4 regions of the Microbispora sp. NBRC 16548 genome follow, and region 1 is predicted to be linked to each of the others. Evidence: riboswitches for the same ligand, from Rfam matches in the RefSeq annotation. Region 1 holds a riboswitch; each other region holds the start of a gene.
The links. Region 1 has a riboswitch for cyclic di-AMP ahead of QSK36_RS40075 (C40 family peptidase). Riboswitches for the same ligand answer to the same signal wherever they lie in the genome.

Region 1 (7,193 bases):
TGGGCCTTGAGCGGGTCCGTCAGCCGGTCCGACAGCCCGATGACCTGATCCCCCGGACGTACGCCCGTCACTCCCGGGCCGGTCCGATCGACCACGCCCGCCACGTCCCAGCCGAGTGCGTACGTCTCCTGGTGCGGCATGAGTTTGTTGTCGGCGAGGGCGCCCGCGGCCGTGAGCAGGTCGACGGGGTTCACCGCCGCCGCCTCGACCCTGATCCGCACCTGCCCCGGCCCCGGCTCCGGCTCCGCCACATCGACGACCCGTACGGCTCCGTCTCGCGCCACCAGTGCTCTCATGAGTTCCTCCTTGCGGTATGGCAAGGAGCGTATGAAGAGCTACTCTCTCCCGGTAAGAAGGCACCTGAAAGTGCGTATGGGAGGAGAAGGGAAGACGATGGCCACTCAGACGGCGGCCGAGCGGCGCGAGGACGCGCGTCAGCGCTACAACGCCTACGTCGCGACCTGCCCGTCGCGGAAGCTGCTCGACACGCTCAGCGACAAGTGGGTGAGCCTGGCGCTCACCGCGCTCGCCGGCGGCCCGCTCCGCTACAGCGAGCTGGCGAGGACGATCGCCGGCGTCAGCCAGAAGATGCTCACGCAGACGCTGCGGACGATGGAACGCGACGGCCTGGTCTCCCGCGCGGTCACCCCCTCGGTGCCGGTCCGGGTCGATTACCGGCTCACGCCCCTGGGCGAGGACCTCATGCCGCTGCTGGAGGCGATCAAGCGCTGGGCCGAGATCCACATGGAGGATGTCGAGGCGGCCCGGGAGGCGTACGACCGATGCTCCGACTCCGAACCTTGACGACCTTCCGGGGAGGCGTTTACCTTCCCTGAAGGGTGGGCCGACGAAGCATCGTCGTGGGGGAGGGCGGACGATGGGTATTCCCGAGGTCGTCTACCGAGGTGACAGTCTCGCCTCGGACCTTGATCGTGCCGGTCTCACCGAAGAGGATCTACTTCTTCTCGCGGAGCTGGCCAAGGGCGTGACCGCCGACCGGGTGGGTCGCAGTCTCGACGTCAGCGGACGCACCGTGCGGCGTCGGCTGCGGTGCATCTGCGACCGGATCGGCGTCGCGACCGCGATCGAGGCCGTCGCCTGGGCGGCACGCCGCCGCCTCATCTGACCGCCTTCGCTCTGCGGGGGAAGGGCCCGGCGCCCTCTGCGGAGGAGGGGCTCAGTCGGCGACGCGCACCGCTCCCGCGAACGGCCGTCCGGCGATCTTCGCGATGTGGACGACGTCTCCCGTCTGCGGCGCGTGGATCATGTAGCCATTGCCGATGTAGATGCCCACGTGATGCAGGTCGGGGTAGAAGAACACCAGGTCGCCGGGTCGGAGCTGGTCACGGGGGATGTGCGTGCCGGCCGTCCACTGGTCGCCCGTGTAGTGGGGCAGGCTGATGCCGACGGACTGGTAGGCCGCCATGACCAGGCCGGAGCAGTCGAAGGAGCCGGGCCCCTCGGCGCCCCACACGTACGGCTTGAGCTGCTGCCTGAGGGCCCAGCGCGCCGCCTGGGCGGCCTTGCCGTCACCGATGATGGGGAACGACGTCCTCGTCCGCGTCTCGCGGCCGATCGTCTGGGAGACCTGCCGATAGAGGCTGCTCTCGGTCTTCTTGATCAGCTTTGTGATCTTGTCGCGCCGCGAGTCGAGGCCGCTGAGGAGCTTCTTGACCTCGGCCTGCCGCGCGGAGGCGCTCTCCCTGGCCCGTGCGGCGGCGTCCATGGCCTTGGTGACCTCGGCGACCTCCTGGCTCTGCTGCAGCTCCAGCGCGTACGTCGTGGAGGCCTGGTCCAGGTAGCGCCGGGGGTCGGCGTCGCTGTCGATGAGCACGAGCGCGTTGCCGAGCCCGTTGGTCATGTAGGAGTGCTGCGCGAGAGCGCTCGCCTTCTGCCGGCGGACCTCGAGCTCGGCCTCGCTCTTGGCGAGGTTCTTCTTGGCGAGGTCGGCGGACCGCTCGGCCGCCTTCAGGCGCACGCGCTCGCCGTTGTACTGCTCGCTGAGGGTCTCGATCTCGGTGTAGAGGTTCTCGACCTGCGCCGTGAGTTCCTTGAGGCTCGGCTTGGGGTCGGCGGTGGCGCGGACCACCGGGGCGCCGAACGTGATCGCGCTGATCGCGACGCCGACGAACGCCAGACGGCGGATGGCACCCGGACCGGCCGTGCCGGATCCGGACCGTCGGCCACGGGCGTGCCTGCCCGCCGGCCGTCCTCCACGCGTGCGCAACCGAGCTCCTCTCCCACGTGTGCTCCGCGGCGGGCCCGTCGTCGGGACGGGGCCGTACGGCGGAGCACTTCTGAGCGCCTACCGGGTTAGCTGACGGGTTCGGGCCGGAGTAGCCCTACCTTGGTGGATTCACCCCTTGACGATCTGAGATCGAACCGATCCTGATCCTGCAGTTGGGTCCCCGGCTCCCCTTCGCACTCGGTGCTTCGAAGATTCGGCGCCCGGTCGCCGTGAGCGCTCACGATGACCGGCATCGTCGCTGGACGATAGTGCACGGCGAGTTCTTGCTCAACCAGAACTCCGAAACCCGTCTACGTTTGACAACCAAATGATCACGGTCGGGTCACGAGCTCGGTAGTGATGCGTCCGCGTTCACGTGTGTTTGGAGCGATCCGAGAGTTTCGATGTGCGGCTCGGACGGCTGGAAAAAGTGGGACGAACCTGGATGGTCGCCTCAGGGTGCGGGCGTGCATCCGTCCGTATCCTGGCGGCTACGGACGGTCAAACCTCATGTCAGTTGTGGCGTTTGGGAATGACCGTTATCCGTGGGGGACGCTCCGTGCCGACCGCGTGGGATCGGCCGCGTGGGATCGGCCGCGCTCCGGCTAGGCTGGCCGGTCATGGAGCAGGTCGCCGCGCAGACATCCAGTGAGTCGGGTGCCACGGCCGTGACGGTGCGCCGGGCCAGGACGCCGGACGTCCGGGCGATCCGGCGCCTCGTCGACGCGTACTCGGGTGTCGGTCCCCGCCTGCTCAAGAAGAGCACGGTCACGCTGTACGAGGACGTCCAGGAGTTCTGGGTGGCCGAGACGGACGGGCAGGTCGTCGGCTGCGGCGCGCTGCACGTGCTGTGGGAGGACCTGGCCGAGATCAGAACGGTTGCGGTGGACCCCGCGGCGCGCCGCGGAGGCATCGGCCATCGAATCGTCGGCGCGCTCATCGAGACCGCCAGGGACCTCGGCGTGCGGAGGGTCTTCTGCCTCACGTTCGCGGTGGAGTTCTTCGCCAGGCACGGCTTCAGGCCCATCCAGGGCACCCCGGTCTCCCAGGAGGTGTACGCGGAACTGCTCGCGTCGTACGACGAGGGTGTCGCCGAGTTTCTCGACCTGGAGCACGTCAAGCCGAACACGCTGGGGAACACCCGGATGTTGCTGCACCTCGACCGCCATTGATCACGATTGATGAGCATTGATCGATGATCTTGACGGTGGTTGTCGACTACTGCAAAGGTGACTGTTGATACACCTGTCGCTACTTTTGGCAATATCAGCGTGTGCTACAGACGTTCGGCGCATGCGTCTTCGAAACGAGGTGACACGGTGAGCACCGGACAGCCGCCGTACCCCCAGGACGAGTCGGACGGAACGCCACCGCCGCCATCGAACTCCGGGTACAACACGGACAGACAGCCCCAGGACTACGACCCCGACGTCACGGTCGTCAGCTACCGCCACTCGGGACAGCACACGGGCCCGCAGCAGCCGCCCGGCCACGACCCCGCGCAGGGCGGCTACGGCCAGCAGCAGGGCTACGCCGCCCAGCAGGGGTACGGTCAGCCGGCTCCGCAGCAGCAGGGCTATGGCCAGGAGGCCGCCCAGCAGCAGGGCTACGGGCAGCAGCAGTACGGCCAGCAGAGCTATGGCGCCCAGCAGGGTCAGCAGGGATACGGCCAGACCGGCCCGCAGCAGGGTTACGCCCAGCAGGGTTATGGCCAGACCGGCCCGCAGCAGGGCTACGGCGCCCAGCAGGGCCAGCAGCAGTACGGCCAGCAGGGCTACGGCGCGCAGCAGGGCCAGCAGCAGCAGTATGGCCAGCCGTCCCAGGGCGGCTACGGCCAGCAGACCGGCCCCCAGGACTACGGCCAGCAGCAGGGCTACGGGCAGCAGCAGGGTTACGGCCAGACCGGCCCGCAGCAGGGCTATGGCGCCCAGCAGAGCCAGCAGCAGAGCCAGCCGCAGGGCTACGGCCAGCAGTCCGGTTACGGGCAGCAGCAGTACGGCCAGCAGGGCTACGGCGCCCAGCAGGGCCAGCAGCAGTACGGCCAGGATCAGTACGGCCAGGATCAGTACGGGCAGCAGCAGTACGCCCAGCCGAGCTCCCCGCAGGGGTACGGCCAGCAGCCCGGTTACGGGCAGCAGCAGTACGGCCAGCAGGGCTATGGTCAGCCCGGCTTCGGCCAGCCGTACGGGGCCGCGGGGCCGGTTCCGCCCGGCGCCCCGGCCCCGCTCGCGGAGTGGTGGCAGCGCCTCGTCGCCCGCATCATCGACGGCGTGATCGTCGGCATTCCCTTAGCGATCATCACGTTCGTGATCACGGGGATCGTCGTCACCAACGCGAGCATCGACATCACGAGCGGGGTTTACAACCCCGGAAGCGGTTACTTCCTGGCGTCACTGCTCACGGCGATCCTGGGCGGCCTCGTCATGGTCGTCTATGAATTCCTCATGCTGCGGGCGCAGGGGCAGACGCTCGGCAAGAAAGTCATGGGCATCAAGGTCGTTCAGGTCGGCGGCACTCTCGACGCGGGCGGGCTTCCCCAGGACGCCGCGCTCAAGCGCGCCGGCGTGCTCTACGGTTTCGAGTTCCTGCAGTGGATTCCCGTTATCAGCTACCTCGCGAGCATCGCCTCTCTTCTGAACGTGCTGTGGCTGTTGTGGGACAAGCCGTTGCATCAGGCGCTGCATGACAAGGTCGCCAACACCGTGGTGGTCAAGGTCAAGTAACGACGACGGACGGGGTCGATGGAACGGACCATCGGCCCCGTTTTTCTATGGGTCGCTATGGCCGCGTCCGCACCGTCCGCTCACCCGGCTGTGACGGAAAATCCTTGCGGGGCCTCCCGGGCATGCCATGCTTGGGTTCACCGTCCCGAGAGGTGCCCAATGACCGCGAGACCGCCCCCGGCGCCAATCCTTAAGACTCACCCCCGCCGTCCCCCGGGTCATATCCGTCCACGGGCGGCTTAAGGAACCGTCAGGGGCGCTTATGGGGCCGTATGGAGCAGCACAGGGCCTTATGGCGCTCCCGGAAGCCCACCCGCTCTACCCGGCCGCAGGCGGCGTCCGCGGAATGCGGGGATCGTTTGGCCGTGGGAAACTCTGGCGCCGCGGCCGCCCGGGCCGTCCACGTGATTGTGCCCCCGCTCCTTTTTTCGATCTTCAGACCACCTGCCTGTCGATCTTGATGGAACCGGCCGGTCCTCTCTTTTTACGAGGCTTCCAGGCGGTGGCGATCTGGTTGCGCGTATATCCCACGAGGCGTGCGGGTCGTACGAGAAGGCTGCCGGGCCCCTTGTGAAGATCCGGCCGCCGTGACGCGGGCTCCTCGTTTCAGCCGAGCTCTTCAACGGCCGTACGTCCCCGGTCCGGCCTTTTCCGCAGGACGTGTTTGCCACTTCACACTTGTCCGCCCGTGCCTGTTCGTCCTGGTCGGCAAGCCGCTCACCTGCGGCTACGGCGTGCGCCGGGCAGAACCGGGAGGCGTGCGGCCCCGCCGCCCGCCGTCGCCGGGGAAGCGCGCAAGCGGCTGAAACGGCGGGACGGCCCAGGATCGGTGACCGCCGGGGTCGGCATTCTGGGTACGATTTCGAGTGCATCCGGTAAGGCCGCTGGAGAGACGAGGATTACCCCAGCCCTCCAGGGGCACCCCGGAAGGCGCGCCTGGTCCCTCCCGGCGCTATGGTCGTATCAGGGCGCCCGGCCCGGCAAGAGGCCGGCAGCCTTGCCACGTCCTCGGAATTTCCTCGGGTGCACCTAATGACACCCCCGGCACGAGCGAGGCAGAATGACAGAGGTATTGTCCGCCTTGATACCTTCCGTGGTCGTCGCCGGCGCGGTCGTCTACGGCATCGTAAAGTTGGTACGTTCCGACGCGGCGGGCCTCCGCACGGCACGGGAGCCACGCGAGAAGTCACCGGACTCAGAGGTTCCTGAGAATCCGCAATCATGAATTGTCAGCCAGGGGAAACCGGGTATATGTTTGGCTGACGAATCAAACTATGGGCTGCGAAAGGATTGCCGGATGGCCAAGCACACGCAGGTGATTCTCATCGACGATCTCGATGGCGGCGAGGCCAATGAGACGGTCACCTTCGCGATTGACGGCACGTCATATGAGATTGACCTGAGCGACGGCAACGCGAAGCGGCTTCGCGAGGCCCTGTCGCCTTTCGTCGGCAGCGCGCGGCGCGCGGACAGCGGGCAGGCCCGTGGGCGCCGTCGTGGCGGTGCGGGCGGTGGGGGCCAGCGAGCCATGACCCGCGAGAAGAGCGCGGAGATCCGTGCCTGGGCGAAGGCTCACGGACACCCCGTGAGCGAGCGCGGCCGCATTGCCGCCTCGATCGTCCAGGCGTACGAGGACGCGCACTAGGTCGTGACCCTTAGATCTCCTGCCTGCCGCGGTCGCCCGGGCGGCGCCTCGCCGCGTTGTCGCCCTGCCCGCGAAGATTCCTCGCAGGCTCGGAATCCCCGCGGGGCGCGGAGTCGGCGCCAATAGCTCCGCTATTGGCTCCTCCTCCGCCTCGCGATGCATCCGCCTAGACGATGCTCGCTACGGCAAGATCTGCGGGACACTTCCAAACTCGCACCTTGATCGCGCGGTTATGGCGGTCGTCGGAGGACCTGACGATCGCATAACCGCGCGATTGTGTTTGCGCTCCCTTAAAACCTCGTTCGCTTGCGGCGTATCGGGAACATGTCACCCCCAGCAGGGGGTTGGATAGAGCATGAACGCCCTGCGCTTGGGGAACCCTTCTGCCAAGGAGCGGCTTGCTGGGTCGGGGCTACCATGCGGAACGACGGGCCGGATCTCCCGCGCTCGCCTGACCGCTCTGTGAGGAGCGACGAGATGTTCGAGAGGTTCACCGACCGTGCGCGGCGGGTTGTCGTCCTGGCCCAGGAAGAGGCTCGGATGCTCAACCACAACTACATCGGCACTGAGCACATTCTTCTTGGCTTGATCCATGAGG
Region 2 (7,193 bases), on a different contig from region 1:
CGAACTCGGGGTTGCCCATCGGTTCCTGCTCCAATGCGTTCTTGAGATCGGCAAGAGCACGGGCCCGCTCGCGGTCGAACCTGCTCATCCAGCGGTCCGCGATGGCGTTGATGGGCACGGCGTTGAGGTAGTGCAGTTTCTCCCGGCCACGCCACACCGTGGTCACGAGGTCCGCCGCCTCCAACACCGCCAGGTGCTTGCTGACCGACTGCCGCGCCATGTCCAGCCCCGCGCACAGTTCACGCAGCGTCTGGCCGTTGCGGGCGTTCAGGCTGTCCAGCAACCGGCGGCGGCTGACGTCGGCCAGCGCCTTGAACACCTCGTCCATCTTCCCCATCCCGAACATGCAGCCTTGTGGCTGCATGAACCATATGCAACCGCATGGCTGCATGTCAACGCCTCCCACTGACCACTCGCGGGCGCTCAGCGGACAGGGACGCGTACCGCTCCGCCGCCTCGACTTTCCCCACAAAAGGGGTGAATACGGCATCAAGTGATGTTCTATCTTTATGCCGCGCTTTGGAATTAGTCGGTCATTCTCCGTCCCGGCCACCATTATTGGCGCCGCCATATCCGAATCGACACAGGGCGTGACCAACCGTGTATGCACACGTCATTGGTCGGACGGCAATGGTCTTTTACGGTGAGGTTCCCGCCGTCCCGTGGAGGCATTCCGTGGAACTCGTCGGAGCGTGGTCCCGGCGCCTCGCAGAGCGTCTGACACCTCATGAGATCGATTTCGCCGCAGAGGTCGGCGCCGCCTATGCCGAAGGCGGGGAACGCCGCCGCCGTCTTTTCACCACCGGAGACGGCGGTGAAACCGGGGGATTCGCGCCCGGCGCGGGAATAGGCGAGCTCCCGGCCATTCTCGACGCACTGCGCGCCGCCGCCGATCACCTGCACACGTTTCTCGCGGACGGAATGATCGGGAACACGCTCGCCGTGTACGCCCTCATCGAGGCGCGGCGTAGCGGCAAAACCCCTTCGCTTGAGCGAACCGCCGCCACCGGCGGCCCCTCGTCGCCTGCCCGGATGAACCCCGGCCAGGGGCGCCTGCTCGACCAGGCGATCGCCGTCCTGATGGAGCGCCTGATCGCTCACGGTCTCAGCAGGGAGAGGGCCGAGCAACAGACCTACCGGCTCCTGGAGACGGTCTTCGAACCGGGCAACACCCCGGAGGAGATCCAGGCGCTGCTCGCCGCTCTTCTGGCCACGTCCCCCGCGCTGCCTCTGCCGGAACACCGGCTCGGCGGGCCGACGCGTTCCTGGATGCTGCCGCCGTGGCTCTGGTTCTACCTGATCGCCTACCTTCTGGTCGGAGTGCCCGGGTTGATCGGCGACTGGATCCGCCAGGCCACCGACTACCGGACCCTGATCACGAACAGCCCTATGGGCGTCGCCCGCACGGCGGGCATCGTGCTCGGTGTCGCGAGCATCGCCCAGCTCTTCCCCGCGCTGATCCTGCTTGGGGCGATGGCGAGCCTGCTGCTGCCGGGGTTCCGCGGAAGAAGAGTGGAGCGGCGGCACGATCTGAGAGTCAGCGACAATCCGGTCATCGAGGAGATCGCCGCGTTCGTACGGCGGCAGGACCCTTCCATCGAGATCAGGTTCAGCGAGAGTAACCGCATGCCGGCGCGCGTCTATCCCGTGGGCTGGAAGCAGGCGCGGATCGCCGTCTTCCTCCCGCTGACCGTCCTGTGGCGGGCCGACCCCCAAGCGGCCGAGGCCGTACTGCTGCACGAGATCGCCCACCGTCGTCAACGCGATCACCACGTCGTCGGTCTCGCGAGCCCGTTCACCTGGCTGGTGCGCGTCTGGGGCCCGATCTTCGTAGTGGTCGGGCTGCTGCCGATCACCCTGTACGTCACGCTCGGAGGCGCGGCCGGGCGCCTGCTGACCGGGCAGCTCCTCGTCCACGCCGCCGTCGTCCCGAGGATGCTGCTCCTGCCGGTCGTGGCGCTGTGGCTGGCGGAACTCAGCGCGGATCGGCTGGCGGTCCGGCAGTGTGGCGCCGACGCGCTCATCCGGGCACTGGCCGTCGAACGGACCCTTCCCGGCGGCCGGCTGAGACGTGTCGGCAGAGTGCTCACCCACCCGCCGGCCGCGTTGCGCCGGAAGGTCGCCGGGGGGCGCTTCTGCGGCCTCACGGGGCTGGCCGTGGCGTGGCCCGCGACCTTCGTCGTCCGGCTCGTGCTGGTGTCGGCCCTCGCTCTGCCCGCGTTCATGCTCACCGGTGAGGACATCGGCGCCGCGATCGCCCACGTGTTCCAGAGCATCGTCAAAGGGCTCGCCTTCGACCGGCTCCTCCTGGGTGGTAGCGCGGTGCTGCTGGTCGTCTGGCCGTGGATCGTACGGACACGACACGCCGACGATCGCAATTCTCAGTTCGCTCCCTATGCACTGGCCGCCATCCTTCCTCTGGCGCTCTATATGACGAGTTTCATCTGAAACACGGCCCTTGATCGACGGTACGACAAGGAGGGAATTCCTCATGAGCAGAAAAGCACGGAAACGCGGATCAGCGGCGGCCGTGTCGGTGACCGCGGTGCTCGGGGCGGTGATTCCGGCCGGCCCGGCGACCGGCGCGCAGTCCGCGCTACAGATCTATCGCGGCACCGCCACCGTGGTGGTCGACTCATACGACTACTGCGGAGGTCCCCTCTCGGGCGAGCACCGGTTCATCGGCACCAGCCGATACAGGATGGCCGCGAAATTCATCACCGGCCCACGCAAGTCCGCCGCGGGCCGGGTCGAGCGCAACCCCTTCTACTGGGAGTTCTACGTGGGGGACATCGGAGCCGTCGGATCTTTCCAATTCGGCTCCGCCCACGTCGTCACCGCGTCGGCCCGCGATCTCGGCGGCAACGTACGCGACCCGAACCTCTTGCTCGGCTACTGGGTCACCGGCCGATCGGGCACCTCCTGGTCCGGCAAGCTGGTCGACAGCCATCGCGCCGAGGGGGCCACGTTCAACCACTTCTACGGAGAGAAGACCATCGTCCCTTGCCGTAATCTCGGCACGTCTCCCTTCCTCTACGCCGTCGACGCCGGGGCGACGGTCTCGGGCCGAGTGAGCTCGGGGAGCGCAGCGTTCACCATCCGCGGCTCGACCTACGGCGACAACTACCGGTTCCGGATCACGTTCAGCTGACGGAACGTTCCGCGGGACGGGGTACGACAAGCCAGGGCCCCACCACGCCCGGGCGTACGGAGGTGTCGGCGATGAAGGGACTCGGCCGAGATCAGGGAGATGAAGGGCCTGCTGGGTTAGCACGGCCCGAGTCGACGACATGCCACGGTGATCCGCCGCTCCGGAAGGCGGCGGGACGTGATCGTGGGGGTCGTCGTGGGAGGTCATCGCTTGCGGTGCCGTCCGCCGGACGTCGCCGCCGCGGCCTTGAACCGGAGGCCGGTCACGGCGGTGGAGACCACCGCGAACAGCAGACCGGCCGGCAGGACGGCGTCGCCGGGCGACCACACGACGTCGAGGGACTTCCCCTGCGTGGCCGCCATGTTCCTGGTGGTGGGCGCCGCGGCGCGCTGGACGCTCGCGTTGACGGCCGCCACGGGCTGGATCGTCACCGGCGCCTTCGGCGCCACCTTGACCTTGCGCGGCAGGCCGTACCCCACGATCTTGCTTTTGTCGCGCACCTTGCGCTTCAGCCACACGCCGTCGACGTTGCCCTCGATCGTGTGGACCTTCCCGCCGGCGACCTTCTCGACGATGCCGACGTGGTCGATGTCGCCGATCTTCTTGGACCCCGACCAGTCGAAGAAGACCACGGCGCCCGGCTCGGGCTTGTCGCTCCAGGCGTGGTGCTTCTTGAACCACTTGGCGTGCCGCGTGGTCAGCGCGAACTCGCCGACGTGGCCCTGCACCCCGGCCCGGTCCGCCGCCCAGGAGACGAACATGTCGCACCAGGGGGCGGTCTTGAAGTCGGAGTCCTTGGCGATGTTGTCGGCGTACCACTCGCCGAACTTCGTGTGTTTCCCTGCTCGTTCGCGGTAGCCCAGTTCGGGGCGGACGGCGTCGAGCAGCTGTCGAGCTATCGGATCGGTGGAAATCGGAGGCTCCTCATGGCGCGCTTCGAGACATGACGAACCGGCCCGCGGGGCGTGGCGGCATGACGGCATGACCGTCCGAGGACACGGCCGCGGCGGGGCGGAATCAGAAACGGGAAATGTGGCAGCCCGTCACGGGCGCGCCATCACCCCGGAAGCCTGGAGACGTTCCAGGGCGGGCATGTGGTCCGGCGACACGACGCGGACCGGGTGGGCAGGTGGAGCCGACACTCCACGCGCTCTCCTCTCCTTGGCCGCCTACCGGGTTAGCTGACGGGTTCGGGCCAGGAGTAGCCCTACCGGATGGTCCGGATTCACCCCAAGAGACGTGGGTCCCCGGTTCCCGGGATCGATGACTTCCGGGATTCGGCGGTCGCCGGTCGTCCTCGGGTTGAGGACCGCTCACCGGCGAGACACACGGGAAGCTTAATAGATAACAAGTAAGACACGACCAAAAACCCGGCAAAGGGCATCATTCTGGCCGCCGCCGTTCCGTGCTTCCGCAGGTCCTCACGGTCGCGGGCCGCCCGCGGTGAGATGCGCCACACAGCGCCGTACGGGCATGAGCGCCCGTCCGGCGGGCGGGCGGGTCGAAGACGACACGGCCATGCGGCCGTCCCCCGGACACGCCGTCGCGCCCGGCGGGCGGCGCTCCCCCGCCGGGCGCGATCAAGCGGCGCGCGTCAGACTTCGAGCGACATGTACAGGCGGGTGCCGGCCGGCCGGAAGCCCACGCGTTCGTAGACCCGGCGGGATCCCTCGCCGCCGTACTCCAGCCACACCGACCGTGCTCCCCTGGCGAGCATCGCCTCGGCGAGCGTGGCGGTGACCGCGGCGGCGATGCCCCGCCCACGGAAGCCGGGGCGGGTGCCGACGCCGGCGAGTTCCGACGTCTCCACGGCCGGAGCGGAGCACATGGCCGCTCCCGCGCAGCCGCCGCCGGGCGCCCGGACGAACCGGACCGCGCCGCCGCTCTCCTCCGTACGGCGCAGCCGGGCCGCGCCCTCCGGCGACGAGGCGAACTCCCCGCTGAACGCCTCCGACAGGGCGGCGTCGATCGCCGTGTAGTCCTCGTCCGTCGACGGCGTCTCCACCGGGAGAGCGGTTCGCGGCCTCGTCAGCGTGGCCGGGATGCAGACGAGGTAGTCGTGCACCGCCTCGACGGTGAACCCCGCCTCGCGAAGTGCGGGCTCCACGGCGGGCGCGGCGTCCGGGGCGAACTCGAGACGGGGCTTGAGCCCGCGCTCGCGGAACGCCCCGATCAGCGCCGCGACGTCCCGCCCGCCCGGCCGGGCGCCGGGCAGGGGTGTCGCGTAGTTGACGTACGGGCTGGTGGTGCCGGGCTCCACGCCGAGGACGAAGCCCCCGATCTCGACGACTTCGGGACGACGGCGAAGGTTGGCCACGGCGAAACTCTGGACATCGATGCCCACGGTGATATCGACCTCACGAATGACAAGGTGGAACGGTTCGCCCGCCACGCGGAGCGGAGGGTGAACTCGCATTTGAAGCCATCCCGGACGGGATGGAGAAGGTGCGCAGGGCACCGTCACGTGGGGCCGCCGTGAGACGGTGAAGGCAGTGAGCCGATGACGCGGGAGGCGTACCGGTCAGTGCCGACGGCGGCCGCTGTGGGACGCCGAGAACATAGGCTTCATTCCTTCGCTGTTACTTGTGTGAAGCACGCTCACTTTCCCATGCGGTCAGTGAGCGCGCAAACCGTTATTTCCGGCCGGTCAGCGCGTCGCGGGGGCGAGCATGCCGACGAGGTCGGAGGCGTCGAGAGGGCGGATCACGGCGGGGTCGAGACGGGCAGGGTGCAGGGCGTAGACCTGTGCCCCCTCGCTCACCCGCACGTCGTCCTCCAGCACCACGGCGAGACCCGCTTCGGCCGCGCCGGCCTCCGCCGCGGGATCGGCCGCCTGCCGTACGCCGAGGCGGGACGCGAAGGCGGCGGCGTCCTCTCCGGGACGACGCGCGTGCCGGCTCACGGCGCCGTCGCGGTGCCGTACGACGACCTCGCGGGCGCGGGCGGCGGCGTGCCAGCAGGCGACCTCCCACAGGGTGACGCGCTCGCCGAGGCCGTAGGCGTCCTCGGCGGCCGCGCCCAGACGGGCGAGTTGCTCCTCGTGTTCGTACACGTTGTGGAACCCGCCGAACGCGGACACGTTGAGGTCCACCCAGCGCATCGTGCGCGACCAGAGGTCGGCGACGAGCGGGACGAGGATCTTGGCCGGGCCGGTCAGGTCGAAGCGCTGCCGTACGGCGAGCGGGTCGAACAAGCCATCCGGATCGTCCATGAATCCGGCGAAACCGCGGGCCAGTTCGTCGAACGGCACGTCGTTGTAACTGAACACGACGGGCACCGCGTACCGGCCGCCGGTCGCGCGCAGCGCGGCCACGTCGAGGTCCACGAACTCCGACGCGCCCAGCGGCTCGGGCGCGGAGGTCAGATCCCCGGAGTGGACGGCGGCGCTCGCGCCGAGCCGCAGGTTCGTGTAGTCGCACAGCCCGACGAACTCCCACCGCGCGTCGAACACCGCCACCGACAGGTCCAGGTCGACCACGCGATCCGCGGGCTCCGCCCAGTGCAGGAACAGCCGGATCCGCGCACCGTCCGGCAGCGGCCGGACGCTGCCGCGCGGCAGCCGTACCAGCGAGGCGGAGGCGGACCGCTCGGCCTCCGGCGCGAGCAGGTCGGCCAGCTCCTCGTCCAGCAGCGCGGTCTCGACGGGCGGCAGCGCGGCGGCCCGGCGCAGCATCTCGCCGGTCAGCACAGCGGACAGGGCGGCCACGGCCTCGGGGGCGAGCTCCTCGCGGGCGTCGGGCTCGGCCCAGATCCGCGCCGCTCCCCCGCGCGGCAGGAACATGCGGGTCCCGCCCGGTGGCGTGCGCAACCGGCCCAGGGTGGCGATCAGCACGGCCGGGGAGACGTGCGGCGCGGCGGCGCGCAGGGCCTCGGCGAGGTCGGCGGCGGGCAGGCGGCGGGCGAGATCGGCGGTGCGCCGCAGCAGCTCCCCCGGCCGGCGCGCCAGCAGGGCGAGGGCCTCGCGGGGATCGGTCCGCAGCGCGGCCTCGAACCGCCCCGCGAACGTTCGGGCGCGCAGCCGTACACCGTCGAACGACAGCAG
Region 3 (7,193 bases), on a different contig from region 1:
CAGACCACCCGCTCGGGGAAGCGGGACCGTCTGTTGTAGCGCGGCTTGGTCGCCCCGATCATGCGCAGTTCGCGGATCTCCGCCTCCAGCGCGGTGGCGCAGACGATCGTCCTGACCCGCTCGGCGATGCCGACCATCTCGCGGATGCGCGAGCGGGTCTCGCTCGCGGTGAAGTAGCTGCGCACGCGGTTGCGCAGATTGGAGCTCTTCCCGATGTAGAGCGCCTCGCCCTTGGCGTCCTCGAAGATGTAGACGCCGGGCGCGCCGGGTACCCCGTCGGCGAGGTGGCGTTTGCGCTGCTGCTCCGGAGTGGGGGCGCGGACGAAGCCGCGCAGGTCTTCCAGCGTGTGCACGCCGAGCGACCCGACCCGCGCGATGAGGCCGTGCAGCACGTCGACCGTGGCCTTCGCGTCGGCCAGCGCCCGGTGGCAGGGCTCGGTGGAACTGCGGAAGACCCGGGCGAGGGTGGCCAGCTTGCAGTTGGGGGTCTCGTCGCGGGTCAGCACGCGGCGCGCGAGGTCGGCCGTGTCCACCACCGGGTTGGCCGGGGGCGGGTAGCCGTTGACCTGGCACGCCGCCTTCAGGAACGACATGTCGAACGGCGCGTTGTGCGCCACGAGCGCCGCCCCGGCGATGAACTCCAGGAAGCTCGGCAGCACCTCGGAGAACTTCGGCGCGGCCACGACCATCGCGTCGGTGATGCCGGTCAGCACGGAGATGAACGGCGGGATCGGGCCGCCGGGGTCGACCAGCGTGGCGAACTCGCCGATCACTTCGCCGCCGCGCACCTTCACCGCGCCGATCTCCGTGATGGCGTGCTCCGCGGACGACCCGCCGGTGGTCTCCAGGTCGAAGACGACGAACGTCACCTCCCGCAGGGGAGTGCCGAGCTCGTCCAGCGTGCCCTGTACCGCATCCACGCCCATGACCATAGAAGTCCCGACCGACAATTGCCGCCCCCGCCCCAGGCGGAGGCAAAGCGACGGTCAGGCGGGCGGCTACACGGAGGCCGCTCCGGCGCGCCACTCGCGAGCCAGCATCGCGAAGACCAGCTCGTCGCTCCACGCGCCGGCGAAGAACTCGTTCTCCACCAGGCGGGCCTCCAGACGCATGCCGAGCCGCTCCATGAGGCGGGCGGAGGGGGTGTTGCGCGCGTCGCAGTTGCCGTGCACGCGGTGGAGCCCGAGACCCTCGAACCCGATGCGCAGGATCTCGCGCGCCGCCTCGGTGGCCAGGCCGCGGCCCTGGTAGGCCGGGTTGAAGACGAAGCCGATCTCGCCCTGGCGGTGCTCGCGGCTGCGCAGGAACAGCGTGAGGTCGCCGATCACGGGCCCACCGCCGGCCGGCGCGGCGGCCACGCTGAGCACGTCGCCGTCCTCCCCGATCGACGCGCAGGCGATCTTCCGGTCGAGCGCGGCCTTCGTCTCCTCCCGCGTACGGGCGTCCCAGTAGAGGTATCTGGCTACCTCCGGCAGGGAGTGGAAGGCGTGCAGGTCGTCGAGGTCGGCCTCGGTGAAGGGGCGCAGGACCAGCCGGGGGGTCGTGATCGGGTACGGCGGGGTGAACACGCCGCCAAGCGTAAGGACAGGGACCGGGCGCGCGCCAACGGGTCGTGCCTCCCCGCCCCGCCGGTGCGGGGCACGGTGACAGATCTTGAACGCGACATGGACACGGTGCGACGGCCGTACCCTTGAAAGAAGACAAGAACAAGGGAGTGTCTCGCAGATCTTGCCGTGTGAGGGCGGTTCGGTGGGCGCGCCGCGAGGCCAGGGCCTCGCGGGCGGCGGGCATCGGGGACGTTCTCGCACTCGGGGGCGACAGCACCGCGAGGCGCCGCCGGGGCGACCGCAGTGGGCAGAAGATCTGTAGGACACGACCGAGGAGCGACGAGATGAGTTCAGCCGGAGAAGGCCTGTCTCGTCCGTTGCCAGAGCAGGTCCGTTTACACGTGGTGGAGGTCGCGGCGCAGGTGCTGGGCTCGATGCCCGCCGCGGCCGTGCCGCCGCCGTTGCGCAACATCGCCAAGTTCGACCCGCGCAAGCGCGCCCGCCTGGGCAGCGCGCCGATCGCGGCCCAGCTGGAGAACGACAAGGAGTTCCGCGAGCGGGTGGCCGAGACGGTGGAGACCGCCTGGCCCGAGCTCGTGGCGAGCCTGGCCGAGGGCACCGTGCCCCCCGCGGCCGAGCCGGTGCTGGTCGCGGCGGCGGCGTACCTGACCCGCCCGCCCGGCTGGCCGGACCTGGTCGAGCAGGCGCGGACCGACCTGGAGCAGGCCGCCGCCGCGGGCACCCAGCGGGAACAGGCGGAGACGCGGCTGCGCGAGCAGCTCGCGGCGCAGCGTGCCTCCGCCAAGGAGGAGATCGACCGGGTGCGCGAGCAGCTCAAGGCGGCCCGGGCGGAGAACTCCGACCTGCGGCGCAAGCTGCACGACGCCCGCGAGCGGGTCAGGGCCGCCGAGGCCAGGGCGGCCGAGCTGGAGGCAGAGACGGCCGAGGCGCGGGCCAGGGCCGCGAGCGCCAACGGCGCGGCCGAGACCGAGCTGCGCAGGCTCAGGGAGCGCCTGGCGGACGCCGAGCGCCAGCTGGAGGCCAGCCGCAGGGCCGCCCGTGAGGGCCGCAGCATCGAGGACGCCCGGGTGCGGGTGCTGCTGGACGCGCTCCAGGACGCCGCCGCCGGGCTGCGCAAGGAGCTCGGCCTGCCCACGACGATCAGCAGGCCGGCCGACTACGTGAACGCGGTGCTGCCGGGCGAGCCGGGCGTGACGGCCGTGCCCGCGCGGGCGCTGGCCAACGACGATCCCCAGCTCCTCGACCAGCTCCTCGCCATCCCTCATCTGCATCTGATCGTCGACGGCTACAACGTGACCAAGACCGGTTACCCGTCGCTGACCCTCGCCGACCAGCGGGCCCGGTTGCTGACCGGGCTCGGCGGTCTCGCCGTGCAGACGCGGGCGGAGGTGACGTGCGTGTTCGACGGCGCCGAGCTGAACGGGCCCGTCCAGGTGTCCGCGCCGCGCGGGGTGCGGGTGATGTTCAGCGCGCCCGGGGAGATCGCCGACGACCTCATCCGCACGCTGGTGCGGGCGGAGCCGCCGGGCCGGGCCATCGCCGTGGTCTCCTCCGACCGGGAGGTGGCCGAGTCGGTGCGCCGCATGGGTGCCCGGCCGGTGCCCTCGCTCCTGTTGCTGCGCCGTCTCGGCCGGAGCTGAAGCGCCGTACGCGCGCTCCGGACCGGCGTCGTCACGGTGAGTGATGACTGCCGCGAATACCTGCGAATAGGTTGAAGCATCAAGATCGCCTAGATAGAGTCGCGCCGCAGGTTTCGTTGATCTAAGAGGTTGATCCTCAAGGGGGCTCAGTGCGAGGGCGTGTGCCGGTGGCCGCCGGTCTGGCCGCCGTGGTCCTGCTGACGCCGATGGCGGGCGCGCAGGCGGATCCGAAGCCCACAGTCGCGCAGGCCAAGGCGAAGCTGAGCAAGCTCAACGAGCAGGCCGACACGCTCGTGGACCGCTACAACGCGGCCAACGAGAAGTGGAAGAAGGCGAAGCAGAAGTACCTCGCGATCAACGACGACTACAAGAAGCAGAACGTCCGGGTCGAGGCGCTGCGCTCCGGGCTGGTCTCGATGGCCGTCAGCAGCTACCAGGTCGGCGAGATGGGGTCGTGGGGCGGCGTCTTCTACAGCTCCAACCCCGATGCCATGCTCAGCGGCCTCGCCACGCTCAACCACATGTCGGCCGAGCGGGCCGGGCGGCTCAGGGAGTACGAGGGCGCCATCAAGGACCTCAAGGACCGCCGCGACCAGAGCAAGGCGGTGTACAAGGAGGCCACCGACGTCAGGGGCGAGCTCGCCGACGAGAAGGACAAGGTCGACAAGCTCGTCCGTGAGCAGATGAAGCTGCTGCGCTCGCTCGGGACGTACAACCCCGGCAACCCCAACAGCGCAGGCGTCGTCTATGCCGGGCCGGCGTCCGGCAACGCGCTGTCGGCCCTCCAGTTCGCCTACAAGCAGGTCGGCAAGCCCTACCGTTACGGGGGCACCGGACCGGCCTCCTGGGACTGCTCGGGGCTCGTGCAGGCCGCGTGGGCGGCGGCGGGCGTGACGCTGCCCCGGACCAGCTACGAACAGTGGGCCTGGGGCGCGAGCCGCAGGGTCTCGCTGGACGAGCTCCAGCCGGGCGACCTGCTCTGGCACGCCGGGTACGGGCACGTCGGCATCTACGCCGGCGACGGGAAGGTCGTCCATGCCCCCCAGACCGGCGATGTTGTGAAGATTGTCACACTCGCCGAGTATCACGCGATCGGAGCTGTGCGCCCCTGAGGGCCCGGCCATGTTTGTGATCTCTGTGCCTTTTGTGGCTTCTGTGACCCGATTTAGTCGTTGTTGCCGAGATTGTGAGCAGAGTCACACTTAGCCGTTTGCGGTGCGGGTAAGCTGCGCTTTCTTCTCGGCGGCCTTCGTTATCCGATCTTTATCCGGCGGGAAGGCTTTGCCGAACGCGGCGGGACCTCGGTAGCTTCTGGGCCGCGGCGAGCACACCTCGCCGCGGCGCACCCGGTCGGCCGGCCGGGGCGCGCAGTCATCCACCGTCATCGGCGTCCTCCATCACCCTCCCCTTCGCGGGATCCCCCGGCGCCGGTGGCCTGCCGAGTCCGTGCAGTCAGGAGGCACGGAGCCGGGGAACCATCGACCTTCACGCGAAGGTCCGGGGTGAATCGGCGCATCGCGCGCCGTAGGGCGACTTCCCCGCCCGAACCCGTCAGCTAACCCGGTAGGCGTGAGCGGAAGACCCGAGGAGAGATCCTGTCTACCACCCCCGCTAGTCTGTCCCGTCTTGCCCGAATTGCCCTTGGTGGTGCCGCTTTGACGGCGTCCGTAGGGGTCGCCGGAGCACATCCGGCGGCGGCCGACACGGTGACGGTCACGGTCGTCAAGACGGCCACAGCGACGAAGACGGCCACGAAGACGGGCACCGCGACGAGCGCGAAAACCGCCGCCCGCAAGGCCGCCGCGAAGAAGCAGACCAAGAAGCACACCGCCAAGCGGAAGATCAGCAGGGCCTCGCTCCAGCGGGTCAAGGCCCAGCGCGCGGTGAAGGCCGCGGAGAAGCAGATCGGCGACCCCTACCGCTACGGAGCAACGGGACCGGGCGCGTTCGACTGCTCGGGCCTCGTCCAGTACGCCTGGCGCAAGGCGGGCGTACGGCTGCCGCGCACGACGTGGTCCATCCGCGGCGCGGTCAGGAAGAAGGTGTCCTGGGGACACTTCGAGCCCGGTGACCTGATCTTCACCAGCGGCGGCGGCCACGTCGGCATGTACGTCGGGCACGGCAGGATGATCCACGCTCCGCACACCGGCACGCGGGTCCGGATCGACAAGCTGGACGCCTACCGGAGGAGCACCTTCGTGGGTGCCGTCCGTCCCGGCGTCTGACGGGCACCGGTCACCAGCCCCCTCGACCGGCGCCGTCCTCGCGGCCCCGTCCACCTCGCCGAGGTGGACGGGGCCGTGGCACGTGCTGGTTACCATGCACGGCGTGACTGTCACGAGCGCCGTGCCCGGGGGCGTGCCGGGCGCGCGCGCCGAGGCCGATCGGCGCCGGCCTGAGGTTCCGCCTCACGGGTTCCGTCCCCGCCGGATCGCGGCCGTGGCCGCCGCCCTGGCCGCGCTGCTCGCCGGGCCCGCCGCCGCGGCCCCGCCCGACCCGCTGCTTCCGCTGCGACTGGACGCCCGGGCCGCCGTGCGGGAGCACCCGGGCATGTGGACCGGTGCCTCCGTCGCCCGCGGCGAGCGCGCCGTCGTCGTCGGGTCGCCACGGCCGCTGGTCGCCGAGATCGCCGCGCTGGCCGATCGCGCGGGCCGCACGGTCACGAGGATCTGGGGCGGGTACGGCGGCGCGGTGGTGCTCGTGCCGCGCACCGAGGAGCAGGCCGCCGTGCTGGCCGAGCCGGCGAAGGTGGACGGCCTGGCGGCCGTCGCCACCGGCGGCCGCGTGATCGTGCAGCCGGCGGCGTTCGCCCGCCTGTCCGCGACCGGCCGCCTGGTCGTCGTGACCCATGAGCTGACGCACGTCGCGACCGCCGGTCCCCGCGCGGTGCCGATGTGGCTCATGGAAGGCTTCGCCGATTATGTGGGCTACCTGGACAGCGGACTGCCGGTCCGTACGGTCGCCGCCGAACTGGCCGCCGACGTGGCCGCCGGGAGGCCGGCGCTGAACGGCCTGCCCGGGCCCGCCGACTTCGCCGCCAGGCCCGCGCAGGCGTACGAGGAGGCGTGGCTCGCCTGCCGCTACGTCGCGGCCCGGTTCGGCGAGCGGAGGCTGGTCGCCCTCTACCGCGCCGCGCTGCGCGAGGGGATCGGCGCCGCGCTGCGGGAGGTTCTCGGGCTGTCCGCCGACGGCCTGACCCGCGAATGGCGGTCGTACGCGCGCGAGCAGCTCGCCCGGTCCTGATCTCCGCAGGGCGCCGGATCTCCATGAGGTGCGGGTGCGACCGCGGCTGCGACAATGCGTTCTCGGGCGGCGCGGGCGGACCGCGCGACCACGCCGGCAGCGGGGGTGAGGATGACGAAGCGGACGCTGATCGTCACGAACGACTTCCCGCCCAGACCGGGCGGCATCCAGGCGTTCGTGCACGGCCTCGCCTCGCGCAGGCCGCCCGGCTCCGTGGTCGTGTACGCCCCGCGCTGGAAGGGGTGTGAGGAGTTCGACGCCCGCCAGCCGTACGAGGTGGTCCGTCATCCCTCCTCGCTGATGCTGCCGACGCGCTCGGTGGCGAGGAGGGCGGCGGCGCTGGTCGAGGACGGCGCCACCGTCGTCTTCGGGGCGGCGGCGCCGCTGGGGCTGCTCGCTCCCGTCCTGCGCGCCGCGGGCGCGGGCCGGATCGTCATGCTCACCCACGGGCACGAGGCGTCGTGGGCCCGCCTGCCGGGCGCGCGCGCCCTGCTGCGCCGCATCGGCGCGGGGGCCGACGTCGTGACCTACCTCGGCGAGTACACCCGCCGCCGGATCGCCCGGGTCGTCCCCGCCTCCAGGCTCGTACGGCTCGCGCCCGGCGTGGACACCGCCGCCTTCCACCCGGGGGCCGGCGGCGACCGGGTCCGCGCGTCCCTCGGCCTGGGCGACCGGCCGGTGGTCGTGTGCGTCTCCCGGCTGGTGCCGCGCAAGGGCCAGGACGTGCTGCTGCGGGCCTGGC
Region 4 (7,193 bases), on a different contig from region 1:
GCCAGTGCCAGCCCGAGTGCCGGGCCCAGGGCGCGCAGCGGTCGTAAGCGCATGAGTCGTTCCTCCTCTGTCGCTCCTTCTCATCCAGGGCGTTCACCCGGGACGGAGCCCAACTTCAGCGGAGGCGGTGCTAAACGCGGATAAGCGAGATCCGCTTATGCACGGCTAACACCGCGTACGCCACTCTCGGAGCCGAGCGGGAGGTTGGGATGCGGGTGCTCGTGGTCGAGGACGAGGAACAGCTGGCCGACGCCCTCGCCCGAGGGCTGCGGCTGCACGCGATCGCGGTGGACGTGGCCTACGACGGTCAGGAGGCGCTTGAGCTGGCCGCCTACGTCGACTACGACGTGGTCGTGCTCGACCGCGACCTGCCCGAGGTGCACGGCGACGAGGTGTGCCGGGAACTGGTCACGGCCAGCGGGACCGGCCGCATCCTCATGCTGACGGCGGCCGGGCGGGTGCGGGACCGGGTCGGGGGTCTGTCCCTGGGCGCCGACGACTACCTGGTCAAGCCGTTCGCGTTCGCCGAGCTGGTGGCCCGGATCCGGGCGCTGGCCCGGCGCTCGCCCCGGGTGGTGCCGCCCGTGCTGGAGCGAGCCGGGATCCGGCTCGACCCCGCCCGCCGTACGGTGGTGCGCGACGGGCGGGAGGTGGCGCTGGGCCGCAAGGAGTTCGACGTGCTGCGCGAGCTCATGTGTGCCGGCGGAGGGCTGGTGACCTCGGCCCGGCTGCGCGCGAACGTGTGGGACGAGCACGCCGACGCCGGCACGGGCGTGCTGCGCGTCACGATCACCTCGCTGCGCCGCAAGCTGGGCGAGCCCGCGGTGATCGAGAACGTGCCGGGCCGGGGGTACCGGCTGTGACCCGCGTCCTGTCCCCGTGGAGCAGGCTCGGCCTGCGCATGCGGCTCACCCTGCTGTACGGCGGGCTGTTCTTCCTGGCGGGGTCGGTGCTGCTGTGGTTCACCCACCTGCTGACCGCGCGGGCGCTCAACCAGCGGTTCGTGGTGGCGGTGGCGTCGAAGGTGACCGGTGCCCCCCAAACCGTGTTCGGGGACAGGCTGCCCGACAGCGACATGCTCGCGCAGCGGGTGCGCACCAACGTCGAGCAGGGGGCGGCCGACGTGCTCACCGACGTGCTCAGGTCGTCGGTGATCGTCATGGTCCTGGTGGGGGTCGTCGCGGTGGTGCTGGGCTACCTGGTGGCCGACCGCGCGCTGCGCCCGCTGGACCGGGTGACCGAGACCGCGCAGCGGCTGTCGGAGAGCACGCTGCACGAGCGGATCGGGCTGCGCGGGCCGCAGGACGAGGTCAAGCGGCTCGCCGACACCTTCGACGCGATGCTCGACCGGCTGCACGGGGTGTTCGACGCCCAGCGCCGGTTCATCGCCAACGCCTCCCACGAGCTGCGCACCCCGCTGGCGGTCAACCGTACGGTCCTGGAGGTGTCGCTGGAGGAGCCGGCGGCGTCGGAGGACCTCAAGGCGCTGGCCCGCACGCTGCTCGGCACCAATGCGAGGTACGAGCGGCTGATCGAGGGCCTTCTCATGCTGGCGCAGTCGGAGCAGGAGCTGGCGGCCCGCAAGCCGGTCGACCTGCGGCAGGTCGTCCGTACGGCGATGGAGCAGATCGACCTGCAGCCGCGCCGCAGGAAGGTGGTCGTCCACGAGGACCTGTGCCCGGCGGTCGCGCACGGCGACCCGCTGTTCCTCGAACGCTGCCTGGTCAACCTGCTGGAGAACGCGATCAAGTACAACGTGCGGGACGGGGAGGTCTGGGTCCGGTTGCGGGAGGAGGAGGCCGGGGTGAGCGTGACGGTGGAGAACACCGGGCCCCTGGTCCCGCCGTACGAGGTGGACGACCTGTTCGAGCCGTTCCGCCGGCTCGGCGGCGACCGCGTCCGCTCCGCCCGGGGGGCGGGGCTGGGCCTGTCCATCGTCCGGGCCATCGCCGTGGCGCACGGCGGCGAGGTGGAGGCGCTCGCCCGGCCGGAGGGCGGCCTGACGGTGACCGTACGCCTGCCCGGGTGAGCCCGGATTTTCCTGACGCCGGTGATCGCGGCGCGCCCGCTACCCGTCCGCGCCAGGTTCGCTGCCTACTGTCCAGTAAAATCTGAGTTGTTCTAACTTGACCGGTTTGACCTGGTCTATTACGTTTTAGGCAGCTCAGGGCGCACTTGCTCATCTCAATGGTCAAGAAGCCCTCCTCAGACCGACGCGGCCGGCCGATCCCGGCCTGCCGCCCGGCCGCCGAGTCCGCGTCCGCGCGGAGCCGGGGACCCACCTCTCCTGGGGTGAATCGGCATGCGTGCCGTAGGGCGACTTCCAGCCCGAACCCGTCAGCTAACCCGGTAGGCGGCATGGAAGTAAGGGAGTACGCCCCACCATGCACGTCCTCAACACCTGTCTTCGCGCTGCCCTCGCGGGCGGGGCACTGGCCTCGGCGGTGCTGATCGCGTCGCCGGCCGCGCACGCGGACAACCCGGCCACCGGCAAGGGCCCGGCGGCCGCGAAGTCCATGTCCGAGATCGCCTCCACGCTGCCCAAGGTCAGCGCGACCGACGTGCTGACCCTGGCCAGGAGCCAGGTCGGGATCAGCGAGAACGCCAACGGCGGCGGGACCAAGTTCCAGCAGTGGTACATGTCCACTCCCCGCGCCCGCGAGACGCTCGCCCGCGACGGCGGCACGCTCAAGGGCTACCTGAACGCGGCCTGGTGCGACATGTTCGTCTCGTGGGTGGGACAGCAGCTCGGCATCGGTCCGGTCATGGGCTCCGACGCCTACACCGTGGAGCACGCCCGCTGGTTCGCCGACCACGGCCGCTGGGGCCGCACGCCCAAGCCAGGCGCGGTGGTGTTCTTCAACTGGAACGGCAGCAAGGACATCGACGACGTCCAGCACGTCGGGTTCGTCGTCAAGGACAACGGCGACGGCACGATCCGGACAATCGAGGGCAACACCGGCGACGGCGGTGCCGTCGAGGCCCGCACCCGTCCCACCTGGCAGGTGGCCGGATATGGCTACCCGATGTATCCCGGGGACGCATCCGCCTCTGCCTCAGCCTCCTCCTGACGGACGACGGCCCCGAAGCGCGCCGGTGATCCCGGCGCGCTTCGCCGTCCCCGCCGAGAGCGTCCGGCTCCCGCCAAATTGACCTATATAAGCGTGAGCTGCGAGCCTGGCGGCATGCACGCGTTCGACGTCCTCGGCGATCCGGTGCGCCGCCGGATCCTGGAACTGCTCGCCGAGGGAGAGCGCTCCGCCGGGGAGATCGGCGCGATCGTGCAGGAGGAGTTCGGGATCTCCCAGCCCGGGGTGTCCCAGCACCTGCGCGTGCTGCGGGAAAGCGGCTTCGCGACGGTCCGGGCCGAGGGCACCCGGCGCCTGTACGCCGTCGACCCCGCGCCGCTGCGCGAGGTCGACACCTGGCTCGACCACTTCCGCCGCTTCTGGAACCAGCGCCTGGACGCCCTGGGCACCGAACTCGCCCGCGGCAGGCGGGAGCGCCGCCTGCGGGACGACGCCCGTCCGTGAATCGTGCGTGGCCCGTGACGGGCCTTGGGACGAAACGCGAGTCCTTCGCAAGCTCGTCGGCAACGACGGAACGTTGACCGCCACCCCGGCCCAGCCCGGGACGTTCATCCACTGGGGCGACTGGGACATCAGGATCGGAGACGACGTTCTAGCCGTGCCCGACACCTATCGCACCGTTAGTCAGCCGCGCCGAGAGTAGTCGGCATCTGTCAGGTGGCGAGGCGGGTGATCGCGGCGACCGACCGGTCCACGTCCGCCTCGGTCGTGGTGGCGTTCGACACCGAGATCCGCATCAGCCGCCGTCCCCGCCAGGTCGTGCCGCCCGCCCAGCAGGTGCCGTCCGCCTGCACCGCCGCGACCACCCTGTCGGTGCGCGCGTCGTCGCCGAAGCCCACCAGCACCTGGTTGAGGACCACCTCGTTGGCCACCTCGAACCCGGCGGAGGCCAGGCCCTCGGCGAACCGGCGGGCAAGGGCGCAGCAGCGGCCGACCAGTGCCGCGACCCCGTCCCGGCCCAGTTCCCGCAGTCCCGCCCACACGGCGAACCCGCGGGCCCGGCGCGAGGATTCGGCGGTGAGGTCCGCTCCCACCGGGACGCCGCCCGAACCGACCAGGTAAGGGGCGGCGTAGGACATCGCCGCCGTGTGCACGGCGGGCCGGGCGCAGAACGCGAAGCCCGAGTCGTACGGGAGGTTCAGCCATTTGTGGCCGTCGCAGGCCCACGAGTCCGCCAGTTCCAGCCCGTCGACCAGATGCCGGGTCGCAGGGCTCGCCGCGGCCCACAGCCCGAACGCCCCGTCGACGTGCACCCATCCACCATGCCGGCGAACCAGTTCACACGCCTCCCGCAGCCGGTCGCAGGCGCCGGTGTTCACGTTGCCGGCCTGGAGGCACACGATGGCGGGGCCCGGGGAGCCGGCTCGCAGCACATCCCGCAGCGCCTCGGGGTCGATGGCACCGTTCGGCCCGGCGGGCACCGGCTCCACCACGTCCGTCCCGAGCCCGAGCAGGCGCAGCGACCGGTCGATGGTCCCGTGCCGCTCCTCCCCCGCGATCACCCGGATCGGCGGCGCTCCGAGCAGCCCGCGCCGTTCCACGTCCCAGCCCGCGTCCGCCAGCACCTGATGCCGGGCGGCGGCGAGCCCGACGGTGTTGGCCGCTTGGCCGCCCGTGACGAAACCGACCGACGCCGACGGCGGGATCCCCAGCAGCTCCTTCAGCCAGGCGCCGGCGGCGGCCTCGGCCGCGATGGCCGCCGGCGACGTGACGGCGTTGGTCGCGATCTGGTCCCAACCGGCCGCGAGGATGTCGGCCGCGGTCGCGGCCGGCGTCGCGCCGCCGACCACGAACCCGAAGTATCGCGGGCCGGCGCTCGCGACCAGGCCGGGCTCGGCCGCGGCGAGCAGGTCCGTCAGGACCTGCTCCGGCGAGGAAGGGGCCGAGGGCAACGGGCCGGAGAACGCGTCGGTCAACGCCTTCTGATCGACCGGCACTCCGACCGGCCGCTCGGGCAACGAGCTCCGGTAAGCGGCCGCGTGGTCGGCGGCCGAGCGGAACAGACGGCTCAGTTCCTCCACCGACGCACCTTATCCCGTTATGCCCCAGCCCCCCTTATCCCCGGAGCCCGTCTGCCAGGACCTCTGCGGCCCGCGCCCCGGCGGCCGTCCTCGACGGCCTGGCTCAGGCGCCGACGTAGGCCGCGAGGTGCTGGCCGGTGAGGGTGGAGCGGGCGGCGACGAGGTCGGCTGGCGTGCCCTCGAAGACGATCCGGCCGCCGTCGTGACCGGCGCCGGGACCGAGGTCGACGATCCAGTCGGCGTGCGCCATGACCGCCTGGTGGTGCTCGATCACGATGACCGACTTGCCGGAGTCGACCAGCCGGTCGAGCAGCCCGAGCAGTTGCTCGACGTCGGCGAGGTGGAGGCCGGCGGTCGGCTCGTCGAGGACGTAGACACCGCCCTTGTCGGCCATGTGGGTGGCCAGCTTGAGCCGCTGCCGCTCGCCGCCGGACAGCGTGGTGAGCGGCTGGCCGAGGGTGAGGTAGCCGAGCCCGACGTCGGCGAGGCGGTCGAGGATGGCGCGCGCGGCGGGCGTGCGCGCATCACCGGAGCCGAAGAACTCCTGGGCCTCGGCCACCGGCATCGCGAGCACCTCGCTGATGTCCCGCCCGCCGAGCTTGTGCTCCAGCACCGCTGCCTGGAACCGCTTCCCCTCGCACTCCTCGCAGGTGGTGGAGACCCCCGCCATCATCGCCAGGTCGGTGTAGATGACGCCGGCGCCGTTGCAGGTGGGGCAGGCGCCCTCGGAGTTGGCGCTGAACAGTGCCGGCTTCACGCCGTTGGCCTTGGCGAACGCCTTACGGATCGGGTCGAGCAGTCCGGTGTACGTCGCCGGGTTGCTCCGCCGCGAGCCGCGGATCCCGCCCTGGTCGACCGACACCACATCCGCGCCGGCGGGGACCGACCCGTGGATGAGCGAGCTCTTGCCCGACCCGGCGACTCCGGTGACGACGACGAGCACCCCGAGCGGGATGTCGACGTCGACGTCGCGCAGGTTGTTGGCCGTCGCGCCGCGGATCTCCAGCGTGCCGGTGGGCTTGCGCACCGTCTCCTTGAGAGAGGCCCGGTCGTCGAAATGGCGGCCGGTGATGGTGCCGCTGGTCCGCAGCCCCTCGACGGTGCCCTCGAAGCAGACCATGCCGCCCGCCGTACCGGCGCCGGGGCCGAGGTCGACGACGTGGTCGGCGATTGCGATCATCTCCGGCTTGTGCTCCACGACCAGCACCGTGTTGCCCTTGTCTCGCAGCCGCAGCAGCAGATCGTTCATCCGCTGGATGTCGTGAGGGTGCAGGCCCGTCGTGGGCTCGTCGAAGACGTAGGTGACGTCGGTCAGCGAGGAGCCGAGGTGGCGGATCATCTTGACGCGCTGCGCCTCACCGCCCGACAGCGTGCCCGACGCGCGGTCGAGCGACAGGTAGCCCAGCCCGATCTCCACGAACGAGTCGAGGAGCTGCTGCAACGTGGTGAGCAGCGGCGCGACCGACGGCTCGTCGAGGCCGCGGACCCAGTCGGCCAGGTCGCTGATCTGCATCGCGCAGGCGTCGGCGATGCTGATCTCCTTGATCTTGGATGACCGGGCGGCCTCGCTGAGCCGGGTGCCGCCGCACTCGGGGCAGGTGGTGAACTTCACCGCCCGCTCCACGAACGCCCGGACGTGCGGCTGCAACGCCTCCTTGTCCTTGGACAGCATCGACTTCTGGATGCGCGGAATCAGACCCTCGTAGGTGAGGTTGATGTTGTCGACCTTGATCTTGGTCGGCTCCTTGTAGAGCAGGTCGTGGAGCTCGGCCTTGGTGAACTTGCGGATCGGCTTGTCCGGGTCGAAGAAACCGCAGCCGCTGAAGATGCGGCCGTACCAGCCGTCGACGCTGTAGCCGGGGATCGTGAGCGCGCCCTCGTTCAGGGACTTGGAGTCGTCGTACAGCTGGGACAGGTCGATGTCGGAGGTCCGGCCCAGGCCTTCGCAGCGCGGGCACATGCCGCCGGTGATGCTGAACTCGCGCCGCTCCTTCACGGTCTTGCCGTCGCGCTCGAACTTGACCGCGCCCGCCCCGCTGATCGAGGCGACGTTGAAGGAGAACGCCTGGGGCGAGCCGATGTG

Region 2: linked by a shared signal. The riboswitch ahead of QSK36_RS30100 (CHAP domain-containing protein) and the one ahead of QSK36_RS40075 (C40 family peptidase) in region 1 are both predicted to bind cyclic di-AMP.
Region 3: linked by a shared signal. The riboswitch ahead of QSK36_RS14415 (C40 family peptidase) and the one ahead of QSK36_RS40075 (C40 family peptidase) in region 1 are both predicted to bind cyclic di-AMP.
Region 4: linked by a shared signal. The riboswitch ahead of QSK36_RS08580 (CHAP domain-containing protein) and the one ahead of QSK36_RS40075 (C40 family peptidase) in region 1 are both predicted to bind cyclic di-AMP.

Annotation. Positions count from the first base shown of each region.
Region 1 covers NZ_BSSF01000026.1:115-7,307, reverse strand. The annotation lists gene QSK36_RS40090 (NADP-dependent oxidoreductase) at 1-296, opposite strand, end outside; gene QSK36_RS40085 (winged helix-turn-helix transcriptional regulator) at 394-804, shown strand; gene QSK36_RS40080 (helix-turn-helix domain-containing protein) at 878-1,126, shown strand; gene QSK36_RS40075 (C40 family peptidase) at 1,178-2,227, opposite strand; cyclic di-AMP (ydaO/yuaA leader) riboswitch at 2,288-2,441, opposite strand; gene QSK36_RS40070 (amino-acid N-acetyltransferase) at 2,848-3,399, shown strand; gene QSK36_RS40065 (RDD family protein) at 3,547-4,950, shown strand; gene QSK36_RS40060 (histone-like nucleoid-structuring protein Lsr2) at 6,248-6,595, shown strand; partial or broken gene QSK36_RS40055 (Clp protease N-terminal domain-containing protein) at 7,073-7,193, shown strand, end outside.
Region 2 covers NZ_BSSF01000012.1:121,549-128,741, forward strand. The annotation lists gene QSK36_RS30085 (ArsR/SmtB family transcription factor) at 1-364, opposite strand, end outside; gene QSK36_RS30090 (M48 family metalloprotease) at 676-2,448, shown strand; gene QSK36_RS30095 (hypothetical protein) at 2,492-3,151, shown strand; gene QSK36_RS30100 (CHAP domain-containing protein) at 3,355-4,134, opposite strand; cyclic di-AMP (ydaO/yuaA leader) riboswitch at 4,302-4,444, opposite strand; gene QSK36_RS30105 (GNAT family N-acetyltransferase) at 4,746-5,468, opposite strand; gene QSK36_RS30110 (MXAN_6230/SCO0854 family RING domain-containing protein) at 5,799-7,193, opposite strand, start outside.
Region 3 covers NZ_BSSF01000005.1:27,287-34,479, reverse strand. The annotation lists gene QSK36_RS14440 (DEDD exonuclease domain-containing protein) at 1-926, opposite strand, end outside; gene QSK36_RS14435 (GNAT family N-acetyltransferase) at 999-1,568, opposite strand; gene QSK36_RS14430 (NYN domain-containing protein) at 1,892-3,208, shown strand; gene QSK36_RS14425 (C40 family peptidase) at 3,358-4,320, shown strand; gene QSK36_RS14420 (hypothetical protein) at 4,411-4,593, opposite strand; cyclic di-AMP (ydaO/yuaA leader) riboswitch at 4,635-4,789, shown strand; gene QSK36_RS14415 (C40 family peptidase) at 4,864-5,433, shown strand; gene QSK36_RS14410 (gluzincin family metallopeptidase) at 5,537-6,451, shown strand; gene QSK36_RS14405 (glycosyltransferase family 4 protein) at 6,563-7,193, shown strand, end outside.
Region 4 covers NZ_BSSF01000003.1:157,809-165,001, reverse strand. The annotation lists gene QSK36_RS08595 (hypothetical protein) at 1-53, opposite strand, end outside; gene QSK36_RS08590 (response regulator transcription factor) at 210-863, shown strand; gene QSK36_RS08585 (sensor histidine kinase) at 860-2,029, shown strand; cyclic di-AMP (ydaO/yuaA leader) riboswitch at 2,237-2,370, shown strand; gene QSK36_RS08580 (CHAP domain-containing protein) at 2,385-3,071, shown strand; gene QSK36_RS08575 (ArsR/SmtB family transcription factor) at 3,186-3,533, shown strand; gene QSK36_RS08570 (pyridoxal phosphate-dependent decarboxylase family protein) at 3,743-5,110, opposite strand; gene QSK36_RS08565 (ATP-binding cassette domain-containing protein) at 5,214-7,193, opposite strand, start outside.